Regions from separate parts of the Paraburkholderia caffeinilytica genome, predicted to be linked through region 2. Evidence: predicted binding sites of a transcription regulator. Region 2 holds the regulator's gene; the other holds the start of a gene.
The links. Region 2 encodes FNR, which switches genes on or off when oxygen is low (the NO sensors DNR and NnrR bind a similar motif). Its sites were predicted from a motif close to TTGATNNNNATCAA; they were not measured.
Positions count from the first base shown of each region.

Region 1: a site for FNR is predicted at 7,418-7,431, ahead of DSC91_RS02440 (universal stress protein). Genes of this name have one in related genera too.

Region 1 is NZ_CP031466.1:537,725-553,631, reverse strand. It holds gene DSC91_RS02485 (ABC transporter permease) at 1-218, opposite strand, end outside; gene DSC91_RS02480 (ABC transporter ATP-binding protein) at 215-1,294, opposite strand; gene DSC91_RS02475 (extracellular solute-binding protein) at 1,446-2,615, opposite strand; gene DSC91_RS02470 (SMP-30/gluconolactonase/LRE family protein) at 2,901-3,845, opposite strand; gene DSC91_RS02465 (hypothetical protein) at 3,941-4,084, opposite strand; gene DSC91_RS37310 (hypothetical protein) at 4,227-4,385, shown strand; gene DSC91_RS02460 (helix-turn-helix transcriptional regulator) at 4,612-5,316, shown strand; gene DSC91_RS02455 (helix-turn-helix domain-containing protein) at 5,300-5,617, opposite strand; gene DSC91_RS02450 (acyl-homoserine-lactone synthase) at 5,772-6,365, shown strand; gene DSC91_RS02445 (FadR/GntR family transcriptional regulator) at 6,566-7,255, opposite strand; gene DSC91_RS02440 (universal stress protein) at 7,546-8,013, shown strand; gene DSC91_RS02435 (helix-turn-helix domain-containing protein) at 8,311-9,054, shown strand; gene DSC91_RS02430 (SUMF1/EgtB/PvdO family nonheme iron enzyme) at 9,186-10,508, shown strand; gene DSC91_RS02425 (hypothetical protein) at 10,549-10,758, opposite strand; gene DSC91_RS02415 (hypothetical protein) at 11,451-11,702, shown strand; gene DSC91_RS02410 (transposase) at 11,755-12,597, shown strand; gene DSC91_RS02405 (substrate-binding domain-containing protein) at 12,669-13,631, opposite strand; gene DSC91_RS02400 (leucine-rich repeat-containing protein kinase family protein) at 13,693-15,057, opposite strand; gene DSC91_RS02395 (methylated-DNA--[protein]-cysteine S-methyltransferase) at 15,270-15,907, shown strand, end outside.
Region 2 is NZ_CP031467.1:4,453,625-4,469,531, forward strand. It holds gene DSC91_RS36155 (GntR family transcriptional regulator) at 68-754, shown strand; gene DSC91_RS36160 (amino acid synthesis family protein) at 1,038-1,625, shown strand; gene DSC91_RS36165 (alpha/beta fold hydrolase) at 1,615-2,481, shown strand; gene DSC91_RS36170 (flavin reductase) at 2,474-3,430, shown strand; gene DSC91_RS36175 (LLM class flavin-dependent oxidoreductase) at 3,549-4,592, shown strand; gene DSC91_RS36180 (aldehyde dehydrogenase) at 4,632-6,104, shown strand; gene DSC91_RS36185 (NIPSNAP family protein) at 6,134-6,448, shown strand; gene DSC91_RS36190 (ABC transporter substrate-binding protein) at 6,522-7,553, shown strand; gene DSC91_RS36195 (ABC transporter permease) at 7,604-8,488, shown strand; gene DSC91_RS36200 (ABC transporter permease) at 8,575-9,369, shown strand; gene DSC91_RS36205 (ABC transporter ATP-binding protein) at 9,386-10,477, shown strand; gene DSC91_RS36210 (GntR family transcriptional regulator) at 10,495-11,184, shown strand; gene fnr (fumarate/nitrate reduction transcriptional regulator Fnr) at 11,286-12,074, opposite strand; gene DSC91_RS36220 (response regulator) at 12,067-12,498, opposite strand; gene DSC91_RS36225 (response regulator) at 12,724-13,374, opposite strand; gene DSC91_RS36230 (sensor histidine kinase) at 13,371-14,717, opposite strand; gene DSC91_RS36235 (universal stress protein) at 14,989-15,801, opposite strand.

The DNA of each region.
Region 1 (15,907 bases), on a different replicon from region 2:
ACGAGAATGGTCGGCCACATCGACGTGTCGGTGAAGAACGTCAGATAGTTGGCCCACAGGCCGCCACCGTTCATCGGCCGGAACGACAGCACCAAACCATACGCAAACGGATAGATGAACAACGCGACGATGAAGATCAAGGCCGGCGCGACCAGCCACGCTTTGGCGTCGCGCGGTGCAAGGGGTGCGCGTGGCGGCGACAGCGTGGGCGTGTTCATGCAGCCTCTCCGTCGTACACGAGCGTGCTTGACGGCGGCACGCGCAGGCTGATGCGTTCGCCCTCTACGAATTCGCCCGCGATGCGCGCCCACAAGTCGCCGAACGCGGTCTTCACCCACAGTAGCGAATCGTGCCCGCCGTATTCCACGGTGGTCACCAACGCGTCGAAGGCGTTCTCCGCGCCAGGCGTTGCGCGCTCCATATCCTCGGGGCGCAACGCGACGCTCACGCGTTGGCTGTTGAAACCGGCCATCGGCGTGCCGCTCAGACGCACGCCGTTCGCGCTCACCGCGACCCGATCGCCTTGCGTGCCGTCGAGCGTGAATTCGGCTACGTTTCGATAACCCATGAAACGCGCGACATGCAAATTTTGTGGCCGCGTGTAGACCTCTTTCGGCGTGCCGACCTGCTGCACGACGCCCTCTTTCATCACGACGATGCGATCGGCCATGGACAGCGCTTCGTCCTGATCGTGCGTCACGTAGAGCGTCGCGCGTTCGAGCTGGCTATGGATGCGGCGAATCTCGGCACGCATTTCGATGCGCAGTTTCGTATCGAGATTGGACAGCGGTTCGTCCATCAGAATCAGTGGCGGCTCGATCACGATCGCCCGCGCAATCGCCACGCGCTGCTGCTGACCGCCCGACAGTTGTCCGGGCAGCTTGCGCTCGTGACCGACCAGTTGCACGAGCTGCAATGCTTCACGCGCACGGCGCACGGCCTCGCTCTTACCGACGCCACGCATCTTCAATCCGAAGCCGACGTTGTCGAGCACGCTCATATGCGGAAACAGCGCGTAGTTCTGGAACACCATGCCGAAGCCGCGCTTTTCCGGCGGCAGCACGTCGATGCGTTTATCGTCGAGCCAGATGCCGCCGCCGCTCAACGGTTGCAACCCGGCGATGCAATTGAGCGCCGTCGATTTGCCGCAACCCGAAGGTCCGAGCAGCGCAACAAACTCGCCGCGCTGGATATTCAGATCGAGCCCTTGCAATGCCGCGACCGCCTGGCCCTCCGCGTTCGTGAAACTGCGGCTGACCGAATCGAGCCGTAACTGCTCAAAGTGGTGCTTCATGGCGGTTTCCTGATACGCGTGGCACGCGTGACACGCGTATCGCGAAAGCTGAATCGAACAGACGCGCGTGACGCTTCATCGCGATTTCCTGCGTGCATGACACGCGAATGTCAGTGGACCGAACGAACGCGCGCTCGAATTCGTTCTGCGGCTATTTGGTCTTCTGCGCACCTACATCGCTGTCCCACTTCTTGAAGGCCGCAACCATCGCGGTCGCATTCAGCGGCAAGACATGCGGACGCTCGGTCAGCAGCTTCGCGTACTCCGGCCGGCCGTATTTCTTCAACACATCCTGGCTGTGCTCGGGCGCCTGCTCGACGCTTATGCCCTTGATCGCCGGCCCGGGATAGAAATAACCGTCGTCATAGGTCAATGCCTGCTGCGCCGGATCGAGCATGAAATTCATCAGCTTGTAGAGCACGTCGAGTTTTTCCTTAGGCACGCCCTTCGGAATCACCATGTAGTGCGCGTCGTTCACCCACGTCATGTTGTCGAATGCCTGCACGCGGAATTCCGCCGGCACGATGCCGAGCGCGCGTGGGTTGATGTCCCAGCCGGTCACCGTCACGGTCATGTCGCGTGTGCCCTCGCCGAGTTCCTTCATCACCGCCGAGGTGCCGCCGGGATAGTAAGGAATGCAATCGTTCAGCTGCTTGAGAAAGGCCCACGTCTTGTCCCAGCCGTGAATCGGGTCCTGCGGGTCCTTGTCACCGAGTATGTAAGGCAAACCCATCAGGAACGTGCGGCCCGGACCGGAGTTCGCCGGCCGCGCGTAGATCAGCTTGTCCGGATGCGCCTTGCACCATTGCAGGAGTTGCTCAGGCGTTTTGGGCGGATCGCTGACTTTCGCGGGGTTGTATTCGAGCAACGGCCCAGCCGGCATATACGCGACTTCGAGGCCGAAGCCTTGCGCGAGGTCCTGCATCTTGCGCGGACCGGGCGCGTATTTGTCGAGCACGCCGGGAAAAGCCGCCGCATTGTCCGGCAATAGCTTCATCCAGAGATTCTGCTCGATGCCGGCGGCCAGCGCGTCGGTGCCGGTCAGGACGAGATCGATATCGGAGCGGCCCGCGGCCTGCATCGCCTTGATCTTGCCGGGCAACTGCGGCGCGGGCGCATTGGTGAACGTGAGATTGGCGACGAGATTCGGATACTTCGCCTTGAAGGCCTCGAAACCCTTCTGCGTGAGTTGAAGATCGCCGGCCACGTCGACGATATTGAGGGTTACCGGATCGGCCGCATGCGCGGTGGATCCCCATGCGGCGCTTGCCACGAGACATACGGACACCAGCCTGAGCGCCAACCTGCCTGAAACAGTCATTGCGTCTCCTCGCTTCTTGGTATGGAAGTCCGCCGGCCAGATGCGCTGCTGGCGGTGTCTCTCTACCAATGGAACATAGCGAAGCGGAACTGCCGATGTCAAGCAAATGCTCGCTACGACGCTTTGCTCGAAAAATCGGCCATTCTGGCGGGGAATCCTTATAGTTCAACGGCTTGCACGTGTCATCCAAGGGCAAACCCGAAGTTGGCGCACAAGTGGAGCAGCAGGTTGTCAGGCAACCTGCGCTTGCAGTGCGAATTCAGGCTGCGCGCACGTCCCACGCACTCACCCGCCCTGAACGCCCTGCGTATTCACATACAGCGAATACAACCCGTGGCTTGCCGCCATGAACAAGCGGTTGCGATGCCGTCCGCCGAAGCACACGTTCGCGCAACGCTCAGGCAACGCGATATGGCCGATCGGCTCGCCTTGCGGCGTGAAGACGCGCACGCCGTCGAGTTCGTCGGTACCCATGCCCCAGCCGCACCAGAGATTGCCGTGCGTGTCGACGCGAAAGCCGTCCGGCGTGCCCGGGCCGGCGTCGATCAGCACGCGGTTGTTCGACAGCGCGGCGCGCTCGCCGCTGCCGTCGACATCGAACGCGCGAATCTTGCGCGGCTCGCCACGCGATTCGACGATGTACAGCACCGACTCGTCCGGCGAAAACGCGAGGCCGTTCGGGCCCAGCACGTCGTCGGCGACCATTGTCACCTCGCCGGATTGGCCGTCGATGCGGTACACGCACGCCGGCAATTCCGACTCCTGCCGCTCGCCCTCGTAAAAGCTGTCGATGCCGAAGGTCGGATCGCTGAACCAGATCGAGCCGTCCGACTTCACAACCACATCGTTCGGCGAATTGAAGCGCTTGCCGCGATAACGGTCGGCAAGCACGGTTGTCGAGCCGTCATACTCGGTTCGCGTGACGCGCCGAGTCAGGTGCTCGCAGGTGACGAGGCGGCCCTGGCGGTCACGCGTGTGGCCGTTCGCATTGTTCGACGACTGCCGAAACGTGCTCACCGCGCCGCTGGTTTCGTCCCAGCGCAGGATGCGGTCGTTGGGAATGTCGCTCCACAGCAGATAGCGGCCGTCGCCGAACCAGACTGGTCCCTCCGACCAGCGCGTGCCCTGATACAGACACTCGACTGAAGCGGAGGCCAGGATCAGCGACTTGAAGCGCGGATCGAGCACGCGAATGGAAGGATCGGGATAGCGTCGGCTGGTGTCGGTCATGCGTAGGTTCTGGACGATGAAAGTTGGGGGGAAAGCGAATCGAAGCGCGTTGTACCTTGCATGCCGGCGCGCGGCGCAGGCGCCCGCAATCGAAGCTAGGGCGACACAGACCCCTGCGCGAACTGACGCTCCAATGCGAGCAGGATCTGCGTCGCATGATCGATCTTCGCATGATGTTCGGGCGGCGTCGAACTGAGCAGCGGCAGGATCGGCCCCATGTCGGCAATCCAGGTTAGCATCGGGTTTACCATGTTGTCAAACAACTTGAGCATGAGCGACACCTGTCAACCTCGAACCGAAGCCGGGGGTGAAGCAGGTGAACTTCGCCAAGCCAGCGCATCGCTTTTATATGACAATAGCGCGGCGGGCCGGCGTGGTTGAATGGCGGTGGGTGAAACGGAAACGGCAGATCCGGAAATCGGTATCGTTTTTCCCGGAATTTCGCCTAAACGTCATTCGGACTGGTTTGACAATAATGCCGCCAATCAAAAGCATCCAAAGCGCGCCTACGAGAAAATTACCCACTTTAGCAACCCGTGAATGTTAATCAGGTTGAACAAATCCGATATAAGGAGTAATTGGTTCGTAGGGTTGCAGAACCAGCGCTGATGCCGTTTGTTTAGAAATCGCTCTCGGCTCGCTAAATAATTTTTAGTGATAGATTGCGAAGATAAAACAGCCGGGCGGATCGCCGTGCCGCAATTAACCGCAACGGGACGTTTGCGAGTCTGAGAGAACTAAATTGTCGCTACACTTTATCGAGGAAATGGCACCGCTACTGAACGCCGCAGATGAAGCGGAATGGTTCGGCGCGATCGCGGGCCTTGCCGAAACGTGGGGCTTCGACAGGCTTTTGATCGCCATGCTGCCGCGCCCGACGATTCGCCTTGAAGACGCTTATGTGCGGAGCACCTATGCGCCGGCGTGGCGGCGCACCTACGACGAGCAGGGGCTCGTCCATATCGATCCGACAGTCTCGCATTGCGCGACGCATGCCACGCCGCTGATCTGGTCGCCGGACATTTTTAAGACCGCGCAGCAGCAGTCGATGTACGAGGAAGCCCGCGCATACGGCCTGCGCTCCGGTGTGACGTTGCCGATTCACGGGCCGAACCAGGAAGCCGGCATGATGTGCTTCGTCAACGACAGCAATCCGAGCGACGCATTCTGGCGTCACGTCAACGTTGCGCTGCCGAATCTGGTGTTATTGCGCGATCTGGTGATCGATACCAGCCAGCGCCATTTGAATACGCATACCCAGACTTTATTGCCCAAGCTCACGCCGCGCGAACGCGAGTGTCTGAAATGGACCGCGCGCGGCAAATCCACCTGGGAAATCTCCCATATCCTGAACTGCTCGGAAGCCGTGGTGAACTTCCACATGAAGAACATCAGGACGAAATTCGGTATGAACTCGCGGCGCGCGGCGGCCGTGATCGCCGCGCAGTTGGGGCTTATTGACCCGGGTTGAGCAAGGCTGCGGCGTCGCGGCTGTACAGGACGCGCTCGGCACGGCCCAGGTCGGCGTCCGAAACGGTTTTGGTGAAGTAGAGGCCCAGCAGGATCGACACCGGTGCCGGAATTTCGGCGCCCGATTCGAACCGGCTGCCACGCGACTGCGTGACGCCGAAGCGCGCCCAGAAACGGCGCTGGCTTTCCTTCTTCTTCTTGCGGTAGGCAATGATCAGAACGCGATCCACCGCCGATGACGGCTCTGCCGCGCGGGTTTGGACCAAGGGTTGCGGTTGCCAGTGGTTCTCGATAAGTTCCATTTTTGTGTCCCGTCGGTTGAGGGCTGAGGCTTATCTCGAATTCTGCGTTATCCGATAAGCATGCACACCTATCCAGGTAGGTAGGTGGCAGAACGATTCAAAATGCATAAGTTTTCTTGCGTATTGGGTACCCCAACACGTTCAGGAGAACGTCATGCAAACAGCAATTCGGATTGGAATGCGGCAGGAATTTGACAACGCGGACATCAACGAGATGTACCGATTAAGGGCGCGGGTGTTTCACGGGCGGCTCGGATGGGACATCCCGACCATAGCAGGCATGGAGATCGACGGCTACGACGCCCTCGGGCCGCACTACATGCTGATCCAGGGCGACGATCGGCACGTGCGCGGCTGTTGGCGCCTGATGCCGACGGAGGGGCCGAACATGCTGAAGGACACCTTCCCGCAATTGCTGCATGGCGCGGATGCGCCGGTCGGGCGGCATATCTGGGAACTGAGCCGGTTTGCCATCGAAACCGGCGGTGAGGAGCAGTCCTTCGGCTTTGCCGACCTGACGATGCAGGCGATTCACGAGCTCGTGACGTTCGCCGACCGGATGGGCATCACGCGTTACGTCACGGTGACCACCACGCCGATCGAGCGGCTGCTGCGCAAGACCGGGATCGAGATCAGCCGGCTCGGGTCACCTCTGCAAATCGGCGTGGAACGCGCCGTGGCGCTGGATATCGCGGTCAGTCCGAAGACCCGCACCGCACTGTTCGGGCCGATAGCCGCCGCCGCCTGACACCCGGATACGGCTGGGGCCGCAGTTGCGGTGGACCGGCTGCAGTGGTCCGGTTGCAGTGTCAGGTCTAAGCGATCCAGTTGCGACGATCCGGTTGCGGACGATCCCGTCGCGACGGGCCAATTGCAGCCGTGCGATTGCGGCGGACCGGCAGCCCGGTTACCTGGTATTTGCGACCCGCGGGGGAGACACGCGGGAAATCAGGAACCGAACATCCGTTCGAGCGCGTTCTCGAGATGCACGCGCATCGCCTTCCCCGCTGCGGGGCCGTCCTTGCGGCGGATCGCGTCGAGCACGGCCCTATGTTCGGCCTGCACGAGCCGCTGCCGCTCCACTGTCTTCACGAGCGACAGATTGCGCGACAGATTCATGCTGAACAGAATCTGCTCCTCGATAAAAGACATGACCGTGATGAAAAACGGGTTTTTCGAGGCGCGCGCTACCGCCAGATGGAACAGGAAATCGTCCTGGGCGCCAATACCCCGGGTTTCGATGATGCGTTCCAGCTGGTCCCACGCATGCTGGATCGCGGCGATGTCGTCGGCGTCGGCCTTGAGCGCCGCCTGTTCGGCTGCGCCCGCTTCGGTCACGATGCGAAATTCATAACAGCGGCGGATGTCGGACAGCGTTTCGAGCGGCGCAAACCGGCGCACATCCGGGTCCGGCCGCCGTGCGACCGTCGTGCCCGAACCATGCCGCGTCATGATGATCCCGTCCGCCCGCAAGCGCGCCAGGGCTTCGCGCACGGTCGGCCGTGACGTCGCAAAGTGTTCGGCCAGCGCATGCTCGGTGGGCAGCCGCTCGCCTTCCTTGTACTCGCCGTCAAGAATGCGATTGAGGATGTCGCCGTAGATCTTGTCGGGCAAGCCCGTCGTTTTGCGCTCGTTCATCCGCGGGGCCGAAGCAGCTTGTCTGAGTAGGTCCCGATTGTAAGGCAAACCTGGCCCTATCTTGATTCGACGCCTGTCCTCCGGCTTAACAGGAATGCCGCAAACGCCTACTACACGGCGCTTGCCGAGCCGAGCGCCGCTATCACAAAATTTGACAAGTGTTTGATTTACATCCTGTCGGGACGCATCTTTTTCAGCGATCATTTACGCTTGCACTGGTCATCAATCGTCAACGTGCCCGGCCGGACACAACGGCTGCGGCATCCGAATCCTTCTGACGTGGAGTCGATATGTACACACGCATCCTTGTCGCGGTCGACGGCAGCCACACCTCGCGCCGTGCATTCGAAGCGGCGCTCGCGCTCGCGAAATCCAGCGGCGCTGTCATGCAACCGCTCTACGTCGTCGAAAACACGCCGATGTATTTCGAAGCGCCCGGTTACGACCCGTCCAATCTGCGCAACCGCCTGGTCGAAGAGGGCAAGGAACTCTGCGCGGAATTCGCCCAGGCCATGGCAACGCAAGGCGTCAAGGGCGAGTCCATCGTGGATGAGGCCTCCTCGAACGACGACGTTTCGGTGGTCGTTCTAAAAGCGGCCGCCGACTTCAACGCCGATCTGCTGGTGATGGGCACGCATGGCCGGCGTGGTTTTCAGCGCCTGATTCTCGGCAGCGTCGCAGAGCGATGCGTACGTCAGGCGACCTTGCCGGTGCTGCTGATCCCGTCCGCGGCGGGCAAGATCAGTGAAGGCGCCTGAGCGCAGGATGACGCACATTGCAACTGCGTGTGCTTGCCACGTCGGGCAGCACGCGCAGGGCTTCATATCCAAAAAAACAGAGCAGAGCATGCTCTTCAGAATGCATAGCAGTCCATAACCACAAGCAGCAACGCGAGTGTGACTTCGCTCAAGACGCCCAACTGCGCGAACGCGTCATTTTGTCGCTAAACGGGGGGCATGTGGGGTGGGACAATCAGTCGTTACCCTGACAAATGGCTGCAGAACATGCTTACTCCTACCGCTGTGACTCGCACCGCCGGCGCCGCCGATTCCACCATGACTTCGTCGCCGGCCCGTGGCAGCCGCCGGGCCGCACCGGCCAAGACACCCGCTCGCACCGCCGCTCGTTGTTCGAGCTGTTCGATGCGGGCGCTCTGCATGCCACAAGGTTTGTCGCCTATCGAACTGACGAAACTCGAAGCGCTCATTTGCAGCGCGCGCTCAGTGCAACGCGGCGAAGCGCTGTATCGCAGCGGCGACCGCTTCGACAATATTTACGCGGTGCGCTCCGGCTCCATGAAAACCGTCATGGCGCACCGTGACGGCCGCGAGCAGGTCACCGGCTTGCGCCTTGCCGGCGAAGCGCTCGGTCTCGACGGCATCGGCGAAGACGTGCATGCATGCAGCGCCGTTGCCCTTGAAGACAGCACCGTTTGCATCGTTCCCTACCCCGCCCTCAAATCCTTGTGCCGCGAAATCGGTTCGATGCAGGACCGCCTGCACAAACTGCTAGGCGAACAGATCGTCCGCGAAGCGGGGCAGATGATGGTGCTCGGCTCGCTTTCAGCGGACGAACGCGTCGCGGCATTTCTGCTCGACGTATCGGAGCGCAACGCGCGACGCGGCTATTCGTCGGCGGAATTCAATTTGCGCATGACGCGTGAGGACATGGGCAGCTACCTCGGCATGACGTTGGAAACGGTGAGCCGCACCCTGTCAAGATTTCAAAAGCGCGGCCTCGTCGACACACAAGGCAAACACATCCGGATCGTCGATCTGGAAGGCTTGCAGAAGGTGTAAGCCATACGCGCAGGACCTGGCCCGCCTCGCCACGTCCCCGCCTATCCGTCTTTTAGCGCGCATTCGTCTTGGCATGGCTCCTGCGAGCGGGTACAGTCTTTAGTCCGTCCCCCGCAAGGAGACCTGGCGAAATGAATCGCGACCCCGCCCCGCATCACCCGCTCGTCCAGCGTCTGATCGACGCGCGTCAGATTACCGACGCACTGTTTTCCATCGTCAAACCCGAATTTCTGTACGAACGGCCGATCCGTGAGCGCCACCGGATCGTGTTTTACGTCGGCCATCTGGAAGCTTTCGATCGTAATCTTTTCGATCAGCGCCTGTGCGATCTGCCGGCGTTCGACTCGCACCTCGATCAGCTGTTCGCCTTCGGTATCGATCCTGTCGACGGCGGCTTTCCGACCGATCAACCCGGTGACTGGCCCTCGCTCGAGGCTGTGCGCGCCTATGGGTTGCGCGCCCGCGAGCAGATCGACCGCGAACTCGATGCGCTCTCCGCACGCGTCGGCCGCAAGGGCGCCGACGCCGACGCGGCCGAGCAGTTGCTGAACGTCGCGATCGAGCATCGGCTGATGCATGCTGAAACGCTCGCGTACATGCTGCATCAGCTACCGCTTGCGCAGAAGGTCACCGGGTTGCGGCAGCCGGTGCTCACGCACCCTGAACCGCGCCAGGCGTTGTCGTCGATGGTCAGCGTGCCGGCCGGCGCAACGGTGCTCGGCATGTCGCGCGACAGCGGCCATTTCGGCTGGGACAACGAGTTCGGCGAAATGCACGTCGAGGTGCCGGCGTTCGAGATCGACCGCCATATGGTGACGAACGGCGCGTTTCGGGAGTTTATCGAGGCGGGCGGTTATCGCGAACCGGCGTGGTGGGCGGACAAGGATTGGGCCTGGAAGGAAGCCGAGCATATCGAGCACCCCGCCTGCTGGTCGCAGCAAACCGGAGGCGATCGAGGCAGCGCCTGGATGTTGCGCACGATGTTCGACGACGTGCCGCTGCCGCTCGACTGGCCGGCGTACGTGAGTCACGCCGAAGCCAGCGCGTACGCCCGCTGGGCCGGCAAGACGTTACCCAGCGAAGCGCAATGGCAGCGCGCGGCTCACGGCGCACCGCATGCCGCCTCGGGAAATTTCGATTTTCGCAACTGGGACCCGCAACCGGTGGACGCCTATCCGGACAACGTCAGCGCGTTCGGCGTGGAAGGTCAATTCGGCAACGGCTGGGAATGGACCTCCACCGTGTTCGACGCACTGCCGGGGTTTGAAGCGTTTCCGTTTTATCCGGGCTACTCCGCCAACTTTTTCGACGGGCAGCATTACGTGATCAAAGGCGGTTCGGCGCGCACCGCGAAATGCATGTTGCGGCCGGCTTTCCGGAACTGGTTTCAGCCGCATTACCAATACGTGTATGCGGGCTTTCGGTGCGTAAGCGTACCGAATAATCAGCCATAGCCTGACGGCCTGAAATGCGTCGAATATCGCCGTGCCGAAATCAGTGCGCGACGCCGAAAAATGCTTCCGCGCCTTCGGCCGGCGTGAGTCCCACTCTGAAGTAGCCCTCAAGGCGTTCAGCCGTCACGTCGTTCAGGATGAACGGCGGGCTGAGAAAACCGACCGAAACAGCATGGTCGTACCATGCCAGCATCCATGCACGCAGACCTGATTCGTCCTGCGGAAATCCGCTCGACAGGTTTTCAGCCATGCGCTGCCTCCTTCGCCATTGTCTCGCCGTTCTGCGGCAACACGGCGGCGCTCATCGAAGGACGAGCGTCTCCGGGCGGAAACACATGCCACATTCCATCGCTGTGGCGAAAGAAAAACAGGGCGAGTGAACCGGCCGGCCGTTGCACCTCGAGGCACACACGACGAGTCCGGCCGGATCGCGAACGATGTATCGACAGCACGCGGACCGACTGGCGGCATTCCGTGCCCAGCAGCTTTCCAACCAGCCCACGCAACGATTTTTCAGCCACGATGTCTGCACTCCATGATGCAAGTGAAGCCATCGTAAGGTGCCGGAAGCGGCGGTTCCGTCGGGAGCAACGGATTGTTCGCTAAGGAACAGCTGATTCGTATGTCAGGATTCCCCTAATCCGACCGCTACACTGATCAATACAGCGTCGGTTATTCGGCGGCAACACCCTATCTAAACGTATCGACACCCAGTTCAGACTGCCGTTGCGCCGAGTCAGCAGAGAAAACGCAGGCAGCGCATAAGGATTTCCTGACATCAAGTTCAGCATTGACCGGCCTCTCTTTCTTCATGTCCTGACAGCGCCGCGATAACTGTCCGCATAGGATGAAGATACATCAATCGTCCTGTTGCTGAGCGTGGTCATGGTTCCGTATTTGTCTGAGCGAGAAAACGAGGTTGAGCATATCAACGCGAAGTGCATGCAGCTATTCGATGTGTGGTGCGAAAGCAGAAGCGTCGTGCCGCTGACGTATTTGCTAAAAGGCTGGCCGCTGACGAACAGCGATCCGGAAGCCATCCGGCGCCTCGGCAATGCACTACGCGACCTCAGACGGCATCATCTGCTGGACGCCAACAGTGCGTCATTTCAGGAGCTCTGCGAGTTATCGGATTGCGTCGAAGATCTCCTTGTCCAGTCGTCCACGGCAACGCGGGCGATGAGCAACGGGTAGCGTGAACGGGGATATTGAACCCGCGTAACGCAACTGGTATGGGGGAAACAGCGTGCATTTCAACGAAATCAGTAACGAAGAGTGGCTTCTGCTGGCGCCCGTTCTGTCGGATGACGCCATCGTCCATGGGCAGCGCGGCCGGCCTCGCGCACAAGTTCGTCTCGTGGCGAATGCCGTGCTGTGGGTCCTGGTGACCGGCGAACCCTGGTCCAGGTTGCCCGCCATCTATCCCTCGGTGCCGACGTGCCGGTCGCGGTTCGAAAAGTGGCGTTCGACCGGCGCTCTTGCGGAAATGCACAGGCTTCTTTCGAACGGCGGCCGCACGTTCCGTTGCGGTCCGGATGGCCTGTTGAAACCGCAACATGCCCAACCGCGCTCCGTTGAGCGTCAATCCAAGGATGAAGGCCTTCGCAAGGTGTACTGGACAAGTCAGGCGTCCTGGCAAACACCGCATGCCACGCGCCAGCCGTCCCATACCGCGGATACGTTCACGCAAGTCGCACGGCAGCTCCAGGATTCTTCGCATGCTGTGCCCGATCGCCTCGAACCCCGCGCCCCGATGACACTCCCTCAATCCATCCATCGGCCTGCCTCGCCGTGGATGGGCCTCGCCTCGCAAGGCAAACGTGATTCCGACCCGCGTGGCTACGTCATGTACGTGGCCGCCGATCGGGTGGCGAACGCCCGGTTCCGTGGCTGGGCCGAGATCGTGCGGAACGCACAGCGAGTCGCCCGTTCCGGGTTAATCGGTCCGAGCTTCACGAGCTTCGAGGCCGCACAGCAGTACGCGCTCGAATGGGCCCGGCGGTGGATCGACGAGGAAAGCGGTGTCGATAAAGACGAGGGTAACGCCGCGAAGTGCGATCCGTGGCAACGGAAAGTCCGGTCCGGGTGAGCCATGCATCGGGCGTGTGCCCGTGAGGTTTGCGCGGGCACCGCGGGGCAACATCCAATGGATTGCTTACCTCAGCGACCCACGCCCGTCACCAGTTGCAGCGGCGTTTCAATGAACCGCGACAAGTCGCTCTGCTTTCTGCGTTCAGTGACGGCCTTCAACGCCACGTCGACGCCGAACACAGCTTGCCGATCGGCAAACTGATTCATCGTCGCGAGCACCCGGCCGTCGGCGAGCAAGGGCTTGATCGCGTCGCTGTCGTTATACCCGGTGACATAGACCCCGCCGGTTCTCCCCGCATCGCGAACGGCATCCACCGCCCCCATCGCCATATTGTCGTTACCGCACATCAACGCACGGATCTGCGGATAGTCTCCCAACATCTTCGACGCGGCATCCCGTCCTTTCCCGTAGTCCCAGTCGGCGGCCTGTACGGCGACGATCTTCATGCCGGCCGCGCTCATTGCGTCCTTGCTGCCGGCCGTGCGTTGCTGCGCATTGCGGTCGGCGGAAATGCCTTCGATGATTCCGACCTGATCGCCGGCCTTGAGGCGTCCGGCAAGATAGTCGCCCACCTGCTTCGCGCCGTTGCGATTGTTCGGCCCGACGAAGGGCACGGAGATATGGGCGGCATCCTGAGACGCGTCATCGAGCGGGTTATCGATGGTGACCATGATGATGCCGGCCTTGATCCCTCGCGCCACAATCGCTGTCAGCGCCTTCGAGTCCGTCGGCGCGATGACGATCGCGTTCATCCTCGCCTTGATCAACTCGTCCACCATTCGGATCTGCGCGGCAGTGTCGCTCTCCGTTGCCGTACCGCGAATGGTCAGCCCGAACTGCGACGCAAAGTGCTGCTGATAGTTTTGCGCAGCGTTGGTCATGGCTACCGTGAACGGATCGGTCATCGACTTCAACACAAGGGCGATCTTCCGCTTGCCGCCCTGCATGGCATCGACACGAGCCCCGCCTGTCAGGCCTGCCGCAGCAAGCGTGCCGGCAACCAGCACGCGGCGGCGCATTCTCTGCGTCATCGATTTTCTCTCCTTGAACCACACGGACGAATGCTTGCTTCGCGTACACGCAGACGACGGATCAAACCGCCGCCACCGCCGTTGCGTCCCGATCGCCGGCACTCGTTAGCCGCTGCAAAACAGAAGCGATTTCGTCGAACAGCGGCCGGCTGCCGATATCCTCGCTCAGGCAAGTCTCTTTCAACGCTACGAGCTGCGCCGCTACGTCTGCATCCCGCCAGACGCATCGGTCGATCAACTCCTCGAGCAGACAACCATATGCCCTGACTTCCAGCCGCTGCATCGCAGAGCGCAAGTCCGGATCATCAATCGCATAGAAAGACGCCGCGCCAAAATCTCCCAGCAACGCGCGGCCCTGCCCGCAATGCAGAATATTGTGCGCATACAGATCGCCATGCATCACGCCTTGCCCATGCAGATGACACGCCGCCGACGCCATGCCGTATGCCATGCGTAGCACCGAGGCCGACTCGAAGCGCGTATCGGCGCCGTAGATGTCACGCGTGCATGACTCGAGGCTCGGTGGTCCGGCAAGGTTCGTGAATTGCGGGTCGATCAGTTCCATCACCAGGCCATGTGCGCCCGTCGGATGGTCTTTCACCTTGCCCACCACCGGAATCAGATTCGGATGATCGCCGGCACGAATGCAGGCCGCCATCTCGCAGTCCGGCAACCCATCGCTCGTGACCGCGCCCTTGAACAACTTGACGGCCACCGGTCTCTTCGCATCGCCATGACGGGCAAGAAGCGCCGCACGATAAATGACACCGGACGCGCCCTCGCCTAACTGCTGTTCGAGTTTCAACTCGTCCCATCGAATATCGGCAATTGGCGTATCGGTCAGCGCCGCCGTCTCCGCCGCTTCGCTGAACGGATTGCCGGCGAAAGCCAGCCAGGACAGCCGCGGCAGGCGCAGCAGCCACGCAGGCAGTCCGCTGAGTTGATTCGCCGCGAGACGCAGCAGTTCGAGCCGCGAGCACGCGGCCAGTTCTTCGGGCAGTGTGCGCAACCGGTTACCCGCAAGCATCAGCTTCTGAAGTTCCGTACAGGCGCCGATTTCCGGCGGCAGTGCCGCGATCTCGTTGTCCGTGAGGATCAGCCAGCGCAGCAGCGGCGGCAGCGATCGACCCGACACCTTGCGAATGCGATTCGCCTTGAAGCCGACCATGCTCAGTTGCGAACACTGCCCGAGGACTTCCGGCAATTCAGTGAAGGGATTGTCAGAGGCAAAGAGAATGCGCAGCTTGCCGAGCCGCGGCAAATCGTCAGGCAGCGTTGAGAGCGCATTGCCCGATAGGTCGAGAATTTCCAGCGTGTCGGCCAGATCGAAAATCTCACGTGGAAATTCGCTCAGCCCGCACGCCAGTTTGAGCCGGCGCGTACCCGCCAGTTGTCCGGCCCGCAGTTGTTCGAGGGTGGCTGTCACAGTCGTGGAGAAGAGTTCAGTTGCCGGTAAGCGATGTGCCGAGGGTATCAATTCTACTGAGTCGCGGGCCGCACGCGGAATTGGATAGCAAGATCCGGCGTGACCTCAGCGAGGGCGAAGGTTAAGCTGTCAAATATCGGAGCCATTGCAGAGCGCGTTCTCAACCTCGCGCGAAGCCATCTCAGCCTCCAGCCAGCCGGGAAACCAGCAAAGTGACATACGCATACAGACTCATGAATTCGCCCGTCGGCGAGCTGAAGCTCGTTGCAAACGGTAACCGGCTCGCCGCCATTCTGTGGGAGAACGATAAGCCGAACCGGGTGCGCCTGCCCGAAATGGCCGAGGCCAACGACCGCCCGATCCTGATCGAAACCGAGCGGCAGTTGACCGAGTATTTCGCAGGAGCGAGAAACCGGTTCGACCTTGAACTCGACTTCCAGGGAACGGACTTCCAGAAGAAAGTTTGGGCGGCGCTTCTGACGATTCCGTTCGGCGAGACGCGCAGCTACGCGGACATCGCTACGCAAATCGGAAACATCAACGCGGTGCGGGCGGTGGGCGCCGCGAACGGCAGGAATCCGATCTCCATCGTGGCGCCGTGTCATCGCGTGATCGGCGCGTCCGGCGATCTCACCGGCTTTGCCGGCGGACTGGCGAACAAGATGTTTCTTCTGTCGCTCGAAGCCGGGCAGACTTCGCTGGAAGCGGCGGCGGATTCGAATGCCGCTGCGACCGCAACCACGACTGCAAGTGCAACTGCAACTGCGACTGCCACTGCGGCTTCAACCGCAACGCCGGAAACGGTGGTCCGGGAAACGCCTGTGAAGCCGGCACGCCCTGCGCCAGGCTG
Region 2 (15,907 bases):
CCAGTTCGCGTGCTTCAGGGTATCGGGCACGCGGTACAGCCATCGTCCATTTCTCTTTTTACCGCTCATGTCAGACCTCAGAATCGACCGCAATGCCAAGACCCTGCGCGAACTCACGCTGGACAAGCTGCGCGGCGCGATAGTGCAAGGGTATTTCCGGCCAGGCGCGCGGCTCGTCGAACGCACGCTGTGCGACGAACTCGGCGTAAGCCGCACTGTCGTGCGCGAAGTGTTGCGGCATCTGGAGACGGAAGGGCTCGTGGAGATCGTCGCGCGCCAGGGGCCGATCGTCGCCCGGCTCGATCCTGAACAGGTCGGTGAAATCTACGAGCTGCGCGGCCTGCTCGAAGCCAATGCCGCACGCGCGTGCGCCGAGCAATCGACGCCCGAACTCGTGCGGCGCTTGCGCGAGATCCGCGCGGTGATCGAAGAGGCGTTCGAGAAACAGGACCTGCCGCGCGTGCTCGACTACACCGAGCGTTTCTACGAGGCGATGTTCGAGGGCGCGCAAAAGCGCGTATCGCTGGCCGTCGTCAAGACGCTGAACGCGCGGATCAACCGGCTGCGCGCGCTCACTATTGCCACGCCGGGGCGCGGCGGGGAGTCCAATCTCGAGATGAACACGCTGCTCGACGCGATCGAGCGGCGCGACGGCGATGCGGCGTCGCGCGCATCGGCCGCGCACATCAAGCGCACCGCCGAACTGGCGTTGAGCGCGCTCGCGCAGCAAAGCGAGCCGGCCGGCGACGCCTGAGCCGCCGTTCCGCCCGTTCCCACAAAGGCCGCCGGTCATCCCGGCGGCCTTTTGTTTTGCCGGTCTGCCGTCGCCGCCGTCTTTCCTGACAAATCCCGCCGCCGGTATGTTGCGCCGCAAAAGCATGAATCGGCTTGCGCCGTTAGCCGAAAACATGCCTGAAATGCTATGCGCCACATCGTGGTATTCCATAATATTGATTCGCTTGGTGTGGGCCATAAGATGGAATACCATAATCTCAACGAACGACATTCACGGCCTCGGCCCCCGACAGGAGAACGATATGAAGCTGGAAGTGCGCAAGCTGGTCACTTACGTCGAAGAGACTTTCATTGAAGGCGGCAAGGAGGCGGCGCGGCCCCTAAAGCTGTTCGGCGCGGCGGCCGTGTTGCGTAACCCGTGGGCGGGGCGGGGCTTCGTCGAAGACCTGAAGCCCGAAATTCACGCGCTGGCGCCGCAACTCGGCGAAATGCTGACGGCGGAAGTGCTGCGCGTGGCCGGTTCCGGCGATGCGGTCGAAGGCTACGGCAAGGCGGCGATCGTCGGCACATCGGGCGAAATCGAGCACGCGTCGGCGCTGATTCACACGCTGCGCTTCGGCAACCACTACCGCAACGCGGTCGGCGCGAAGAGCTATCTGAGCTTCACGAATCTGCGCGGCGGCCCGAACTGCCCGATCTCGATTCCGCTGATGCACAAGCACGACGAGGGCATGCGCTCGCACTACCTGACCGTGCAGTTTTCGATCGTCGATGCGCCTGGGCCCGACGAACTGGTCATCGCGCTCGGCGCGTCGATCGGCGGCCGTCCGCATCACCGCATCGGCGACCGTTATCAGGACCTGAAGGAGCTCGAGTCCCATGAGGCCTGAACTCGCGTCCGGGTGTGGCGAGGCGCTGGGCACGAGCTACAGCGTCTACGCGCCGCGCTCGGAAGAAGCGCGCGCCACGGTCGTGCTGATCCACGGCGTGGGGATGAACCAGAGCGTCTGGTCGCCGCAGATCGGAGCCTTGAGCACACGCTACCAGGTCATCGTGTACGACATGCTCGGCCACGGCGACAGCGTGCTGCCGAGCGCCGCGCCGACGCTCGACGAATACGCGGCGCAACTGAAGTTGCTGCTCGACGCGATGCGGATCGAACGCGCACACGTGGTCGGACACTCGATGGGCGCGCTCGTCGCACTCGAATTTGCGCTGACGCATCCACAACGCACGTTGAGCGTCGTCGCGTTGAACGCGGTGTACGACCGCACACCGGCGCAGCGCGAAGCCGTGATGACGCGCGCCGCGACGCTCGGCGACGCGCCCCTGGATACGGGGGTCGACGCCACGCTGTCACGCTGGTTCGGCGACCCGGTTCCGGGTCATCTGACCCAGGCGGCGCAAGCCGTGCGCGGGCTGCTGCTGTCCGTCGATCCCGTCGGCTACGCGCGCACCTACCGGCTCTTCGCCAGCTCGGACGATGCGCACGTCGGCCGTCTCGCCAGCCTCGCCGTGCCCGCGCTGTTTCTCACGGGCGAGTGCGATCCGAATTCGAGTCCCGCGATGTCGCGTGCGATGGCGGCGGTCGCCCCGTTCGGCCGCGCGGAGATCATCGCGAACGAGCGGCACATGATGAACGTCACCGATCCCGAGGGCGTCAATGAACGGCTGCTTGGCTTCCTCGCCGAAGCGTCGGCTCAGGAAGCGGCGCATGAATCGATCAACGGAGAACGTCATGACTGAGCAGACCATTGGACAGGCCTTCGACCCGGTCGAATTCCGTCGTGCACTCGGCGCATTCGTGACGGGCGTGACGGTTGTCACGACGATTCAGCCGGACGGCTCGCCGCGCGGTTTCACGGCCAACTCGTTCACGTCGGTGTCGCTCGATCCGCCGCTGATTCTCGTGTGCATCGCGAAGACCGCATCAAGCTATGAAGTGTTTTCGCAGACACGCCACTTCGCCGTGAGCGTGCTGGCCGAGGATCAGAAGGCCGTGTCCGGCGTGTTCGCCTCGAAAGCGGCGGACAAGTTCGCGCAGGTCGCCTGGCAGACGCGCGCCACGGGCGCACCCGTGATGGACGGCGCGGCGGCCACTTTCGATTGCACGACGCACGAAGTCGTCGATGCCGGCGATCACATCATTCTGATCGGGCGCGTAGTCGACTTTCTTCATACCAGCTCGTCGCCGCTTGGTTATTGCCGCGGCGCCTATGTGAACTTCAGTCTGTCGCAGGACGCATTGGCGGCGGCCGGTTCGCGCGCGCAAGTGGGCGCGATTCTCGAACACCGCGACGGACTCGTGCTGCTGGATACGCCGAAGGGCCTGCAGTTGCCGACCGGCATCAAGCTGGAACCCGCGAGCGACGCGGCGAGCCTGCGCGGCGTGCTGGCGAAGCTTGGCCTCGAAGCGCATCTCGACTTTATCTTTGCCGTATTCGAATCGGGCAGCGGGCCGGCGTCGAGTGTACAAATCTACTATCGCGGCCGCGTGATCGACAGCGGCGCGGCGTGGATCGACAGCACGATCCGCATCGTCCCGCTGGCGCAGATTCCGTGGCATGAACTGCGCGACGACGCGGTGCGCTCCATGCTCGAACGTTACGTGCGCGAGCGCAGCGAAGACGCGTTCGGCATCTATGTCGGCGACACGGAAGCCGGCAAGGTGCAGACGCTCGCGCTCGCGCATTGAGTGCATAGCACGGTTCAATCCGCCGACGAATCCAGTCGCGCACCACGCGCGGCCCGCAGCACGGCACCGGAGTCAGTGCCAAGGCACGAACTCCGGTCGACACGGGAGAGGAATCATCATGAAGTTTTCGTTGTTTCTGCATATGGAGCGGTACGACACCACCACGTCGCATCGCGAACTGTTCGACCAGATGACCGAGCTGGTGCAGATCGCCGAGCGCGGTGGTTTCGAAACAGCGTGGATCGGCGAGCATCACGCGATGGAATTCACGATCGCGCCGAATCCTTTCGTCAATCTGTCGTATCTGGCCGCGAAGACGGAACGCATTCGTCTGGGCACGGGCACCGTGATCGCGCCGTTCTGGCATCCGATCGCGCTGGCGGGCGAGGCGGGTATGGTCGACGTCGCGAGCAACGGGCGGCTCGATCTGGGTATCGCACGCGGTGCGTACTCGTTCGAATATGAGCGTCTGTTGCCGGGCCTCGATGCGATGGGCGCCGGTGCGCGCATGCGTGAACTGGTGCCCGCGCTGCGCAAGCTCTTCAAGGGCGATTACGCGCATCAGGGCGAGTTCTGGTCATGGCCCGCGTCGACGCCCGTGCCGCGTCCCATCCAGCAACCGCATCCGCCGATGTGGCTCGCCGCACGCGACCCGAACTCGCATGCGTTCGCCATTGCGAATGGCTGCAACGTGCAAGTCACGTCGCTGGCGCAGGGCGACGCCGAAGTCGTGAGCCTGATGGAGCGCTTCAACGCCGCGTGTGCGGCGCATCCCGAGGTGCCGCGTCCGCAGGTGATGATGCTGATGCACACATTCGTCGGTGCGGATGCCGCCGAAGTGGATGCGGCGGTGGAAGACCTCGCGCGCTTTTATCGCTACTTCAGCAAATGGTTCAAGAACGAGCGGCCGGTCGAGCAGGGCTTCATCGAGCCGCTGACGGATGCCGACGTCGAGATGTTCCCGCAGTACTCGTCCGAAGCGATTCGCAAGAATCTGGTGATCGGCGAGCCGAAGCAGGTGATCGCGCGCCTCAAGGGCTATGAGGAACTCGGCTACGACCAGTACAGCTTCTGGCTCGACAGCCATATGAGCTTCGAGCGCAAGCGCAAGTCGCTGGAGCTGTTCATTTCCGACGTGATGCCTGCATTCGACGCGCGCTGACGCGTACGCCTTTGTTGTTAACTCCACGGAGTGGCTGACATGGTCCAGCGGTTCCAGCAATACATCGACGGTGCGTTCGAAGATCCGCGCGAGCATTTCGACAGCATCGATCCCTCGACGGGCGACGTATGGGCGAGCATGCCTGCCGCCGGCGCGGACGACGTCGACCGTGCGGTGCGTGCGGCGCATCGCGCGCTCAACGATCCCGCATGGGCGAATCTCACGGCAAGCGCGCGCGGCAAGCTGCTCTACCAACTCGCCGATCTCGTCGCGCAACATGCGCCGCGTCTGGCGGAACTCGAAACCCGGGACACGGGCAAGATCATCCGCGAGACGCGCAGCCAGATCGGCTACGTGGCGGAGTACTACCGCTATTACGCGGGCCTCGCGGACAAGATTCAGGGCGCGTGGCTGCCGGTCGACAAACCCGATATGGAAGTCACGCTGCGGCGCGAGCCCGTGGGTGTGGTCGCGGGCATCGTGCCGTGGAATTCGCAGTTGTTTCTGTCGGCGGTGAAGCTCGGTCCCGCGCTCGCCGCGGGTTGCACGATCGTCCTCAAGGCGTCGGAAGAGGGACCTGCACCGTTGCTCGAATTCGCGCGGCTGGTACACGAAGCGGGCTTTCCGAAAGGCGTCGTCAATATCGTGACCGGCTTCGGCAACGATTGCGGGCGCACGCTGACGAGTCATCCGCTGGTGTCGCGCATCGCGTTCACCGGCGGACCGGAAACGGCGCGTCACGTGGTGCGCAATTCGGCGGAGAACCTCGCGGCGATGTCGCTGGAACTCGGCGGTAAGTCGCCCGTGCTGGTGTTCGACGACGCCGATCTCGACAGCGCCTGCAACGCCGTCATCGCGGGCATTTTCGCGGCGACGGGACAAAGCTGCGTCGCCGGTTCGCGTCTCGTCGTGCAACGCGGTATTCACGATGCGCTGATCGAGAAGCTCGTCGCGAAGGCGCAGGCGATTCGCATCGGCAATCCGCAGGACATGGCCACCGAGATGGGACCGCTCGCCACCCGCCGTCAACTTGAACACATCGAGAAAGTGCTGCGCGCGAGCGTCGAAGCGGGTGGACGCATTCTCACCGGCGGCAAGCAACCGGACGGTGCAGGGCAGGGCAACTACTTTTTGCCGACCATCGTCGACTGCGCGAACCCGCAGGTGCCGAGCGTGATGGAAGAACTGTTCGGACCGGTGCTGAGCGTCGTCACGTTCGATACCGAAGCCGATGCCGTCGCGCTCGCCAACGACACACGTTATGGCCTCGCATCCGGCGTGTTCACGCGCGACCTGACGCGCGCGCATCGGCTCACGCGCGCTTTGCGCGCCGGCATCGTATGGGTCAACACGTATCGCGCGGTGTCGCCGATCGTACCGTTCGGCGGCTACGGCCTGTCCGGCCTCGGCCGCGAAGGCGGCATGGAAGCGGTGCTCGAGTACACGCGCACGAAGTCCGTGTGGATCCGGACCTCGGACGAGCCGATCGCCGATCCGTTCGTGATGCGCTAAGCCGTCAACACTCGCAACCGGGAGCACGCATGTTCTACGAAATCCGCACCTATCGCATCAGGACGGGCGCCGTGCCCGCCTATCTGAAACTCGTGGAGGAAGAGGGCATCGAGTTGCAGAAGCGGTATCTGGGTCAACTGGTCGGCTACTTCTTTTCGGAGATCGGACCGCAGAACCAGATCGTGCATATCTGGGCCTATCCGAGTCTCGACGAACGCGAACGACGCCGTGCCGCGCTCGCTGAAGATCGCGCGTGGCAGGTTTTCGCGCCGAAGATTCAGGCGTTGATGGAAGAGATGGAAAACAGAATCATGAAGCCAGCGCGTTTTTCGCCGCTTGCCTGAGAGAGCGTTCGACTGGCCGCCGTATCCGTTGTTTCGATAACCACCCGATACACACGTTTCCCTGGAGATTGACATGAGCAGCAGAAGCATCACGTTTATCGCCCCGCTGATTGCGCTCTGCGCAGCGACGTTTGCGGCGGCGCCGGTCCTTGCCGCGGACCCGATTGTCTTCACGAGCTGGGGCGGCACCACGCAATCGTCGCAACAGAAAAACTGGGCGCAGCCGTTCACGCAGGCGACCGGCGTCAACGTGCTGATGGATGGCCCGACGGACTACGGCAAGCTCAAGGCGATGGTCGACAGCGGCAATGTGAACTGGGATGTTGTCGACGTGGAAGGCGATTTTGCCTACGCCGCGCAGCAGGCAGGGTTGATTGAGCCGATCGACTATTCGGTCGTCAAGAAAGACGACCTGGATCCGCGCTTCGCCACGCCGGATGCGGTGGGCAGCTTCTATTACTCGTTCGTGCTCGGCTACAACAAGGCGAAGTACACGGGCGCGCAGCCAACCACCTGGGCCGATCTGTTCGACACGAAGAAATTCCCCGGCAAGCGCACGTTCTATAAATGGTCGGCACCCGGCGTGCTCGAAATCGCGCTGCTCGCCGACGGCGTGGCGCCCAACAAGCTCTATCCGCTCGACCTCGACCGCGCGTTCAGGAAACTCGACACGATCAAGGGCGATATCGTCTGGTGGAGCGGCGGCGCGCAGTCGCAGCAACTGCTCGCGTCGGGCGAGGCGCCCGTCGGCATGTTCTGGAACGGCCGTTTGCATGCGCTCGAACAGACCGGCGTGCCGGTCGGCATTTCGTGGAACCAGAACCTGACGGCCGCCGACATGCTGGTGATTCCGAAGGGCGCGAAGCACAAGGCCGAGGCAATGAAATACCTCGCCGCCGCCACGAGCGCGCAGGCGCAGGCAAAGTTCGCGACGGATACCGGCTATGCACCGATCAACGTGAAGTCGGCCGCGCTGATGTCGCCCGCCGTTGCCAGGACGCTGCCCGATCAGTACAAGTCCTCGCAGATCGATCTCGACATGAAGTACTGGGCCGAGAACCGCGATGCGATCGCCAAGCGCTGGTATGCGTGGCAGTCGAAATAAGCGTGCGGCACGTGAGCGCTGTGTAGCAATCGGAGTGGATGGGAGACACCATGCCTGATGTTCTGAGTACCGTCGCGCATCCCCCCGCGACGGCCACGCGCCGGCGCCGCGACTGGCGCAGCATCCGCCTGCTCGCGCCCGCGTTGTTGCTGCTGGTGATCTTCTTTCTGTTGCCGGTGCTGTCGCTGCTGTTGCGCAGTGTGCTCGAACCGACGCCGGGGCTGAGCAACTACGCACAACTGCTCGGCTCGACGACCTATCTGCGCGTGTTCGGCAATACGTTTCTGGTCGCGACGGTCGTGACGCTGGCGACCCTCGCGATCGGATTCCCGACCGCATGGCTGCTCGCCATCGCGCCACGCAAGCTGAGTTCGCTGCTGTTCGCGATCCTGCTGCTTTCCATGTGGACCAACCTGCTGGCGCGCACGTTCGCCTGGATGGTACTGCTGCAACAGACCGGGCCGATCAACCGTCTCCTGATGGCGCTCGGCGTGATCAGCGAGCCGCTGACACTCGTCAACAACCTGATCGGCGTGACCATCGGCATGACCTACATCATGCTGCCGTTCCTGGTGATGCCGCTGCACGCGACGCTGCGCAGTATCGATCCGTCGACCTTGCGTGCCGCCGCGATCTGCGGCGCGAGCCGTTGGCAGGCATTCTGGCGCGTGCTGGTGCCGCTTGCGATGCCGGGCATCGCCTCGGGCGCGTTGATGGTGTTCGTGATGGCGCTCGGCTACTTCGTCACGCCCGCACTGCTCGGCGGCGCGCAGTACATGATGCTCGCGGAACTCATCGCCCAGCTCGTGCAGCAACTGCTGAACTGGGGCCTCGCCGGTGCGGCCGCCTTCGTGCTGCTCGCCGTGACGCTCGCGCTGTACACGCTGCAACTGCGCTTCACGGGCAGTGCGCGCGCCAATCCGGGAGGCCGCTGAGATGAAACAAGCCCCACGCTCACTCTGTTCAATGCCTCATGAGGGGGCCGCGGCCTGCCTCAAGGCCGCCCGGCGGGAGGACTGACATGCTGCTCGATTTCGATCGTCTGGGCGCGCTGCGCTATATGTTGCTCGCCGTCGGCGCCGCCGTTGCGCTATTTCTCCTGCTGCCGATCGTGTTCATCGTCGCGCTGTCGTTCGGCGATTCGCAATGGCTGATCTTTCCGCCGCCGGGTTGGACGCTGGAGTGGTACCGCCAGCTTTTCACCGACGCCGGCTGGATCGACTCGCTGCTGACGAGCGCGAAGCTCGCGGCAATCGTCACGGTGCTGTCGGTGCTGATCGGTTTTCTCGCTTCGCTGGCACTCGTGCGCGGCAGGTTTCGCGGACTCAACGCCGTGCAAGCGTTCTTCCTCACGCCGATGGTGCTGCCGGTCGTGGTGCTGGCCGTCGCGCTGTACGCGTTCTTTCTGCGCATTGGCCTGAACGGCACGATGACGGGTTTCGTGATCGGCCATCTGATCATCGCGCTGCCGTTTTCGATCATCTCGATCAGCAACTCGCTGTCGAGCTTCGACACGGCGCTCGAAGATGCGGCGCTGATCTGCGGTGCATCGCCGCTGGAAGTGAAGTTGCGCGTCACGTTGCCCGCGATCCGCCTCGGCCTCTTTGCCGCCGCGATCTTCTCGTTCCTCGCGTCGTGGGACGAAGTGGTGGTGTCGATCTTCATGTCGAGCCCGACCTTGCAGACGCTGCCTGTGCGCATCTGGGCCACGCTGCGGCAAGACCTGACGCCTGTCGTGGCGGCGGCGTCTTCGCTGCTGGTCGGATTGACGACCGTATTGATGCTGGCTGGCGCCTTGCTGCGCCGCGTACGATAACCGGGGTAAATGAGCCATGACTTCTGCATTCCTGCAAATCCAGCGGCTGCGCAAGACCTACGACGACGTCGTCGCCATCGACCAGGTGTCGCTCGATGTCCGCAAGGGCGAGTTCATGACCTTTCTCGGGCCGTCCGGCTCAGGCAAGAGCACCACGCTCTATATCGTCGCGGGCTTCCAGGAACCGAGCGAAGGGCGCGTGCTGCTCGACGGCAAGCCGCTGCTCTCGGTCGCGCCGAACAAGCGCCACATCGGCATGGTGTTTCAGCGCTATACGCTGTTTCCGCACCTGACAGTGGGCGAGAACATCGCCTTTCCGTTGCGCGTGCGCCGCCGTCCTGACGCCGAAGTGAAGGCCAAGGTCGAACAGATGCTCAAGCTCGTGCATCTGTCCGAGTGCCGCGACCGGATGCCCGCGCAATTGTCGGGCGGGCAGCAGCAACGCGTCGCGATTGCCCGCGCGCTCGCCTATGATCCGCCCGTGCTGCTGATGGACGAACCGCTCTCCGCGCTCGACAAGAAACTGCGCGAGGAAATCCAGCTCGAATTGCGCCGCATTCATCAGGAGACGGGCGTCACGATTCTGTATGTGACGCACGATCAGGAGGAGGCGTTGCGGCTGTCGGATCGCATCGCCGTGTTCAACAAAGGGCGTATCGAGCAGGTCGGCACCGGCGAGGAGCTGTATGCAAATCCGGCGTCGCGTTTCGTCGCGAGCTTTATCGGCAACTCGAATTTCCTGCCGGTGCGGGTGACGTCGAACAACGACGGCCGCATGAACGGCGTGTTCCCGAACGGCCATACGGTGAGCTCGGGCAGCTTCAACCCGGTGCTCACGGCGGGCGACGAAGGCACGCTGATGATCCGCCCGGAGCAGATGCGCATTCATGCGCTGCGCAACGCAGACAGCGCGGCGGGTTTGCCCGTCACCGTGCGCGATATCACGTATCTCGGCGACGCGATGCATTACGCCGTCGCGACACCCTGGCAGCAGGAGATTTCGATTCGCATGCCGGCGGGACATCGCCATGACAGTGGGTTGTCGGTCGGCACGCAGGCACTCGTCGATTGGGACACGCGCGATGTGCGGCTGTTCGCTCAGGCATGAGCACGGCGATGCACACCATGAACGACGCTTTGCCTTCGCTGAAAGTCGAACGCCGCACCACGACGTTGCGTGAACTCGCGCTCGAGAAAATACGCACCGCGATTCTGGAGGCGCATTTTCGTCCGGGTGAACGGCTGGTCGAGCGTTCGCTGTGTGAGGAACTGGGTGTGAGCCGGACCGTCGTGCGCGAGGTTTTGCGGCATCTGGAGACGGAAGGGCTGGTCGATTCGATACCGAATCAGGGGCCGATCGTCGCGCGGCTGGATGCCGATACGGCCGCGGAAATCTACCAGATTCGCGCGCTGCTGGAAGGCGATGCAGCGATGGCTTGCGCGCAGCATGCGGACGATGCGGTGATCGCGCTGCTGGCCGGGTACATTGCGAGCATCCAGCAGGCGTTCGAAGTCCACGCACATCAGACGGTACGTGAGCTCACGACCGCGTTTTACGAGGCAATGTTCCGTGGCGGCGGCAAGAACGTGTCGTGGGAAATAGTGCAGACGCTCAATGCGCGGATAAACCGCTTGCGCGCCATGACGATCGCCTCCGACGACCGTGGCCGACAGGCCGTGCAGGAGATGAACTGTATTCTCGATGCGATCCGCGCGCACGACGCGCAGCGGGCGCGCGATGCGGCTATAGCTCATGTGGCCAGGGTCGCGGATATTGCGGCGCAATTGCTGCAGCAGGTTTTGGGGGAGGCATAGGCTGACAGGTGCGGCAGTGCTCGCCATCCGTTAGCGTGACCGGCTCCATGGTCAGCGTCGCCTCACGATCGCGGTGTTTCCGGCTGTGAGCCGGGCGCGCTTCAAACCCGCGCAAGGCCGTCGTGATCGAGAATCCGGATGTCCTTGCCGTGTGTGTCGAGCAACCCGTCGCGCTGGAATCTGGAGAGCATCCGGCTCACGGTTTCGAGTTTGATCCCCAGATAGCTGCCAATTTCCTCGCGTGTCATGCGCAGGTGAAATTCGGCTGGCGAATAGCCGCGCATTCTCAGGCGGTCCGACAGGTTCAGCAGGAATGTCGCCACACGCTGTTCGGCGGACATTGTGCCGAGCAGCATCATCTGCGACGACTCGCGCACGATCTCGCCACCCATCATCCGGTGCACATGCTGTTGGACCGCTTTGACTTCGCGGCACATGGCCTCGAGCAGATGAAACGGAATGATGCAGACCTTGCTGTCCTCGAGCGCCACGGCATCGCAACTATGGTGGCCGGAGCATACGCCGTCCAGACCCAGCGAGTCGCCGGCGAGATGGAAGCCGGTGACATGCTCGCGGCCGTCGCGATGCATGACGACGGTCTTGAATGAGCCTGCGCGCACGGCATAGATGCTCTGGAACGAGTCGTTCGCGCGATAGATCGTCTCGCCCTGTTTGATGGTCCGCGACGGGCAAATCAGCGATTCGATCCCTTGCAATTCCTCGGGTGTCAGGCCTTGCGGCATGCAGATCGAGCGCATCGAGCAGGCCGAGCAACGCCGCACGTCCTTGCGCGGCGCGCCTGCACTCAGCGGCATTTGCGCGGCGGCGGCCGATGCCGGCGGGCGGATCAGCGCGGGCGCGATGACGGAATAGGCGGCGACGTCAGACATGATGTGCTCCTGATTGTAGAAAGGGGCGAGTGCGATGTTCACAGGCAATTCGCTGGATCGTGTTTCGCGCGAGATCGAATTCGCTGGTCTTGTCAAAAAAGTAGTGGGCGCCACTCGTCAGGCATGCGCGCCGGAACCAGGCACCTGAATGATTCGTCAGCACCATGACGATCACATGCGGCTTATTTTGTGCAAGCAAGGCCAACAGTTCCATGCCGGTGCCGCCGCTCAGATGCAGCTCCGTCACGACCAGATCGGCCGCGCTCCTGTCGATGCCCGCGAATGCCGCACCGGGCTCTTCGGCTTCGCCGACGATCTCCACGCCGTCGAGTGCGCCGAACAGCGCGGCCATACGGCGCAACACCAATACGGCATCGTCGACGAGAAAAACACGCAGGGCGGGGCAGGCAGTGTTTGAGTTCATGGCTCGAAGTATCGGCCGCGCTGTCTCAAAATGAAATCGGCGCGGAATGAGCTTCGAGTAGGCGAGTGGGAAGGTTTGTAGGGTATTTCCTACAGCACAATGAAGCAGATCAGGGAGTCCCCGGAATGCGCCGCGTGCAGTCTGTGCGGTCTGTCAGGCGAGGAGATCGTGCGGCCCCGGGATTCGCCAGCGTCCCAGCCCGCCGGCGCAGGGACGCAAATCGGTCTACATGCCGTCTTCTTCGTCGCTGACCAGTTTGTGCCGTATCGCGTAGCGCACCAGCGCGGCTTCGTGAGGCATCTGCATTTTTTCGAGAATGCGTGTTTTGTATGTGCTGACGGTCTTGCTGCTCACGCACAGTTCGGCCGCGATCTCCGTGATCGTCTGACCGGCGGCAAGACGCTTCAGCACGTCGAATTCCCGATCGGACAGACGCTGGTGCGGCAGCTGATCGGCAGGTTCGTTGAGGCTTTGCGCGAACCGTTCGGCCATCGCGAGGCTCACGTAGACACCGCCGGCGGCGACCTTGGTGACGGCCGCCACGAGTTCGGCGCTGGCGCTTTCCTTCGTCAGGTAGCCGGACGCACCGGCCTTGAACGCACGCACCGCATATTGCTGCTCGGCGTGCATGGTCAGTACGAGAATGCGCAGCGCCGGCTTTTCTTCCTTGATCTGCTTGATTAACTCGACACCGTTGCGCCCGGGCATCGACAGGTCGAGCACCAGCACGTCGGCGGGCTGGGCGCGGATCAGCGCGACGGTGCTGGCGCTGTCGCTCGCTTCGCCGGTCACTTCGAAGCCGCTCGCGCTGCGCAGGATGTGGCGCAGTCCGTCGCGCACCAGCGCGTGGTCGTCGGCAATCAGGACGCGGGTCATGTCTGCATTTCCTGAATTTGCACGGTCTCCGCCGGAATAGTGACTGTCAGCACGAAACCTTCACCGTGCCCGCTACGAATCTCGACCGTGCCGCCGAGCATGTGCGCGCGTTCGCGAACGCCAAGCAGGCCGAACGACTTGCCCGCCGGCTCGGCTGCCTGATGCGCGCCTTGGCCATTGTCGGCAATGCGCAGGACGAAGGATCGATTGGCAGCGCGCAGGCTGAGCATGACCAGCGTTGCATCGGCGTGGCGCGCCACATTGGTCAGCGCCTCCTGCACGATCCGGAACAGCGCGGTGGCGCCTGCCGGGCTGAAGCGCGCGTCGCCGGTTTCGATAGCACGCTCCACGTCGATGCCGTAGCGGTTAGTGAAATCGGTCACGAGCCATTCGATCGCGGGAATCAGTCCGAGGTCGTCGAGCATGACCGGCCGCAGATCGGCCGCGATGCGGCGGACCGAGGCCACGGTTGCGTCAATCAGTCTGCGCATGCCTTGCAACTGTTCACGCAGCGGCGCGCCGGTCGGCGCGTCCAACGCCTGTTCGACCGACGAGATGTCCATTTTCAGCGCGGTGAGTTGCTGGCCCAGGTCGTCGTGCAGCTCGCGTGCAATGCGCGTTTTTTCGTCTTCACGAATCTTCTGCAGATTGGCCGACAGTTCGCGCAATTCCTCACGCGCCTGCTGCTGCGCTTGCTCTGCTTTGACGCGTTCTGTAATGTCGCGCAGCATCACCGTGTACAGGCGGGTGTCGCCGTCGCGGATCTGTGAGATCGAGGCTTCGAGCGGGAATTCCTCGCCATTGGCGCGCAGGCCCGAAAGCACGCGCTGCTTGCCCATCCGGCGGTCCGACACGCCGGTTACGCCGAATTGCTCGACATGCCGCGCGTGCGCCGAGCGGAACCGCTCCGGGATGAAGCGGGCGAGCGGCGTGCCAATCGCGTCCATGGCAGAGCAGCCGAAGACCTGTTCCGCCATCGGATTGAAGATGACAATCCGATGCTGTTCGTCGATGGTGATAATCGCTTCCATCGAGGAGCGGATGATCGCCATCATGCGGGTTTCATCCACGCCGGACTGGCTGATCCCGGCGTTTGCCTCGCCACCTGCGCAAGCGCCGGCGCGAACTCCGCGCATGAACACGAACGTGCCTGCCGCCAGAAGAAAGGCGGCGCCGACGCACATGAACGAAGCTGGGTCGAACCAGCGCCGCGCTGCCAGCATGACGGCAAGCGTCGCAACGAACGCTGCCGCAGCCGCGTAGGCGGGCCGTGCCGGCAACGAGCCCAGGCGCTTGCGTAACGCGGTGCGGTGCGGCGTGGACGTCTTACCGCTGACGGGCATGTGCGCCTCTTCCGGGGTAGCTGGCAATGAGGATCGGCGCCGCCTGACAACGTCGGGGCGGCGCCGCGCATGGCGAACACGTCTGCTCCTGGGGGATTCATCGGGGCGGCGTAGCCGCAGGCCGGGGAAACACCGCGCGGACGGCGTGTATTTGCGCTAATTGTCCGTGAAACGACGCAGTCGTGCCAGTGCCGAGGCGCCGCGCGGGCGAACGGCTTGCTCATCCCGTTGGGACGGGTGCCGACGTGCTGGCCCGGTATCGACGCGCCACTCAATGCGACATCAGCACCGGCACGGTCATCGACTTGAGAATCGTGCGCGTGGCGCCTCCCATCACCAGTTCGCGCCAGCGGGCATGGCCATAGCCGCCCATCACCAGCAGATCGGCGCCGCGGTCGGCCACCTGCGAGAGCAGCACCTCGCCGACCGAGCCGCCCGGTCCCGTTTCGATATCGGCGACCTCGACACGCACGCCATGCCGCGCAAGCACGGTAGCGATGTCCGCGCCGGGAATGCGGGCGTGCTCGTCCAGGCCGTTGACGGTGAGGATCGTGGTGCTTTGCGCCGCGCGCATGAACGGCAAGGCGTCGTGCACGGCGCGCGTGGCTTCGCGGCTGCCGTCCCACGCGACCAGAATGCGGCCGCCTGTCGACCTTTCGTTGCTCGCAAAGGGCACCAGCAATACCGGGCGGCCGCTGGTCAGAATCAGGTTTTCCGGGAAAAAATCGCCGACATACGACTCCGGATCTCCCGGGTTGTCCTGGCCGGCTACGATCAGGTCGGCGCAGCGTCCCAAGCGCGGAACGGCGAGACTGGCGGGTTCGTCGATGGCGATCCATTCGCCTTGCACGTCGGCGCGCCGGAGTTCGGCGTGAAACAGCCGTTCGAGCGCCGCACGCCGCTCCGCGCGCCTCGCTTGATGCTCCTGGTAGTACGCCGCGGTCCCGGCCATCACGTAGAGCGAGCGCGGATCCGGGCTGAACACGGCGAACGCGCCGGTCAGATGGGCGCCGAACTGTTTGGCCAGCCGCAGCGCGATTTCGAGCCGCGGATGGGCGTTCGGGCTGGTGTCGAGATGGATCATGACAGTCGCTCCTGGAAGGGACGGTGACGCTCGGATAAGTGAGCTTGAGTCTAGGAACGATGGCGGCGGCCTCGTTGATGTAGATCAACGTCGGCTGTGGCGCCGC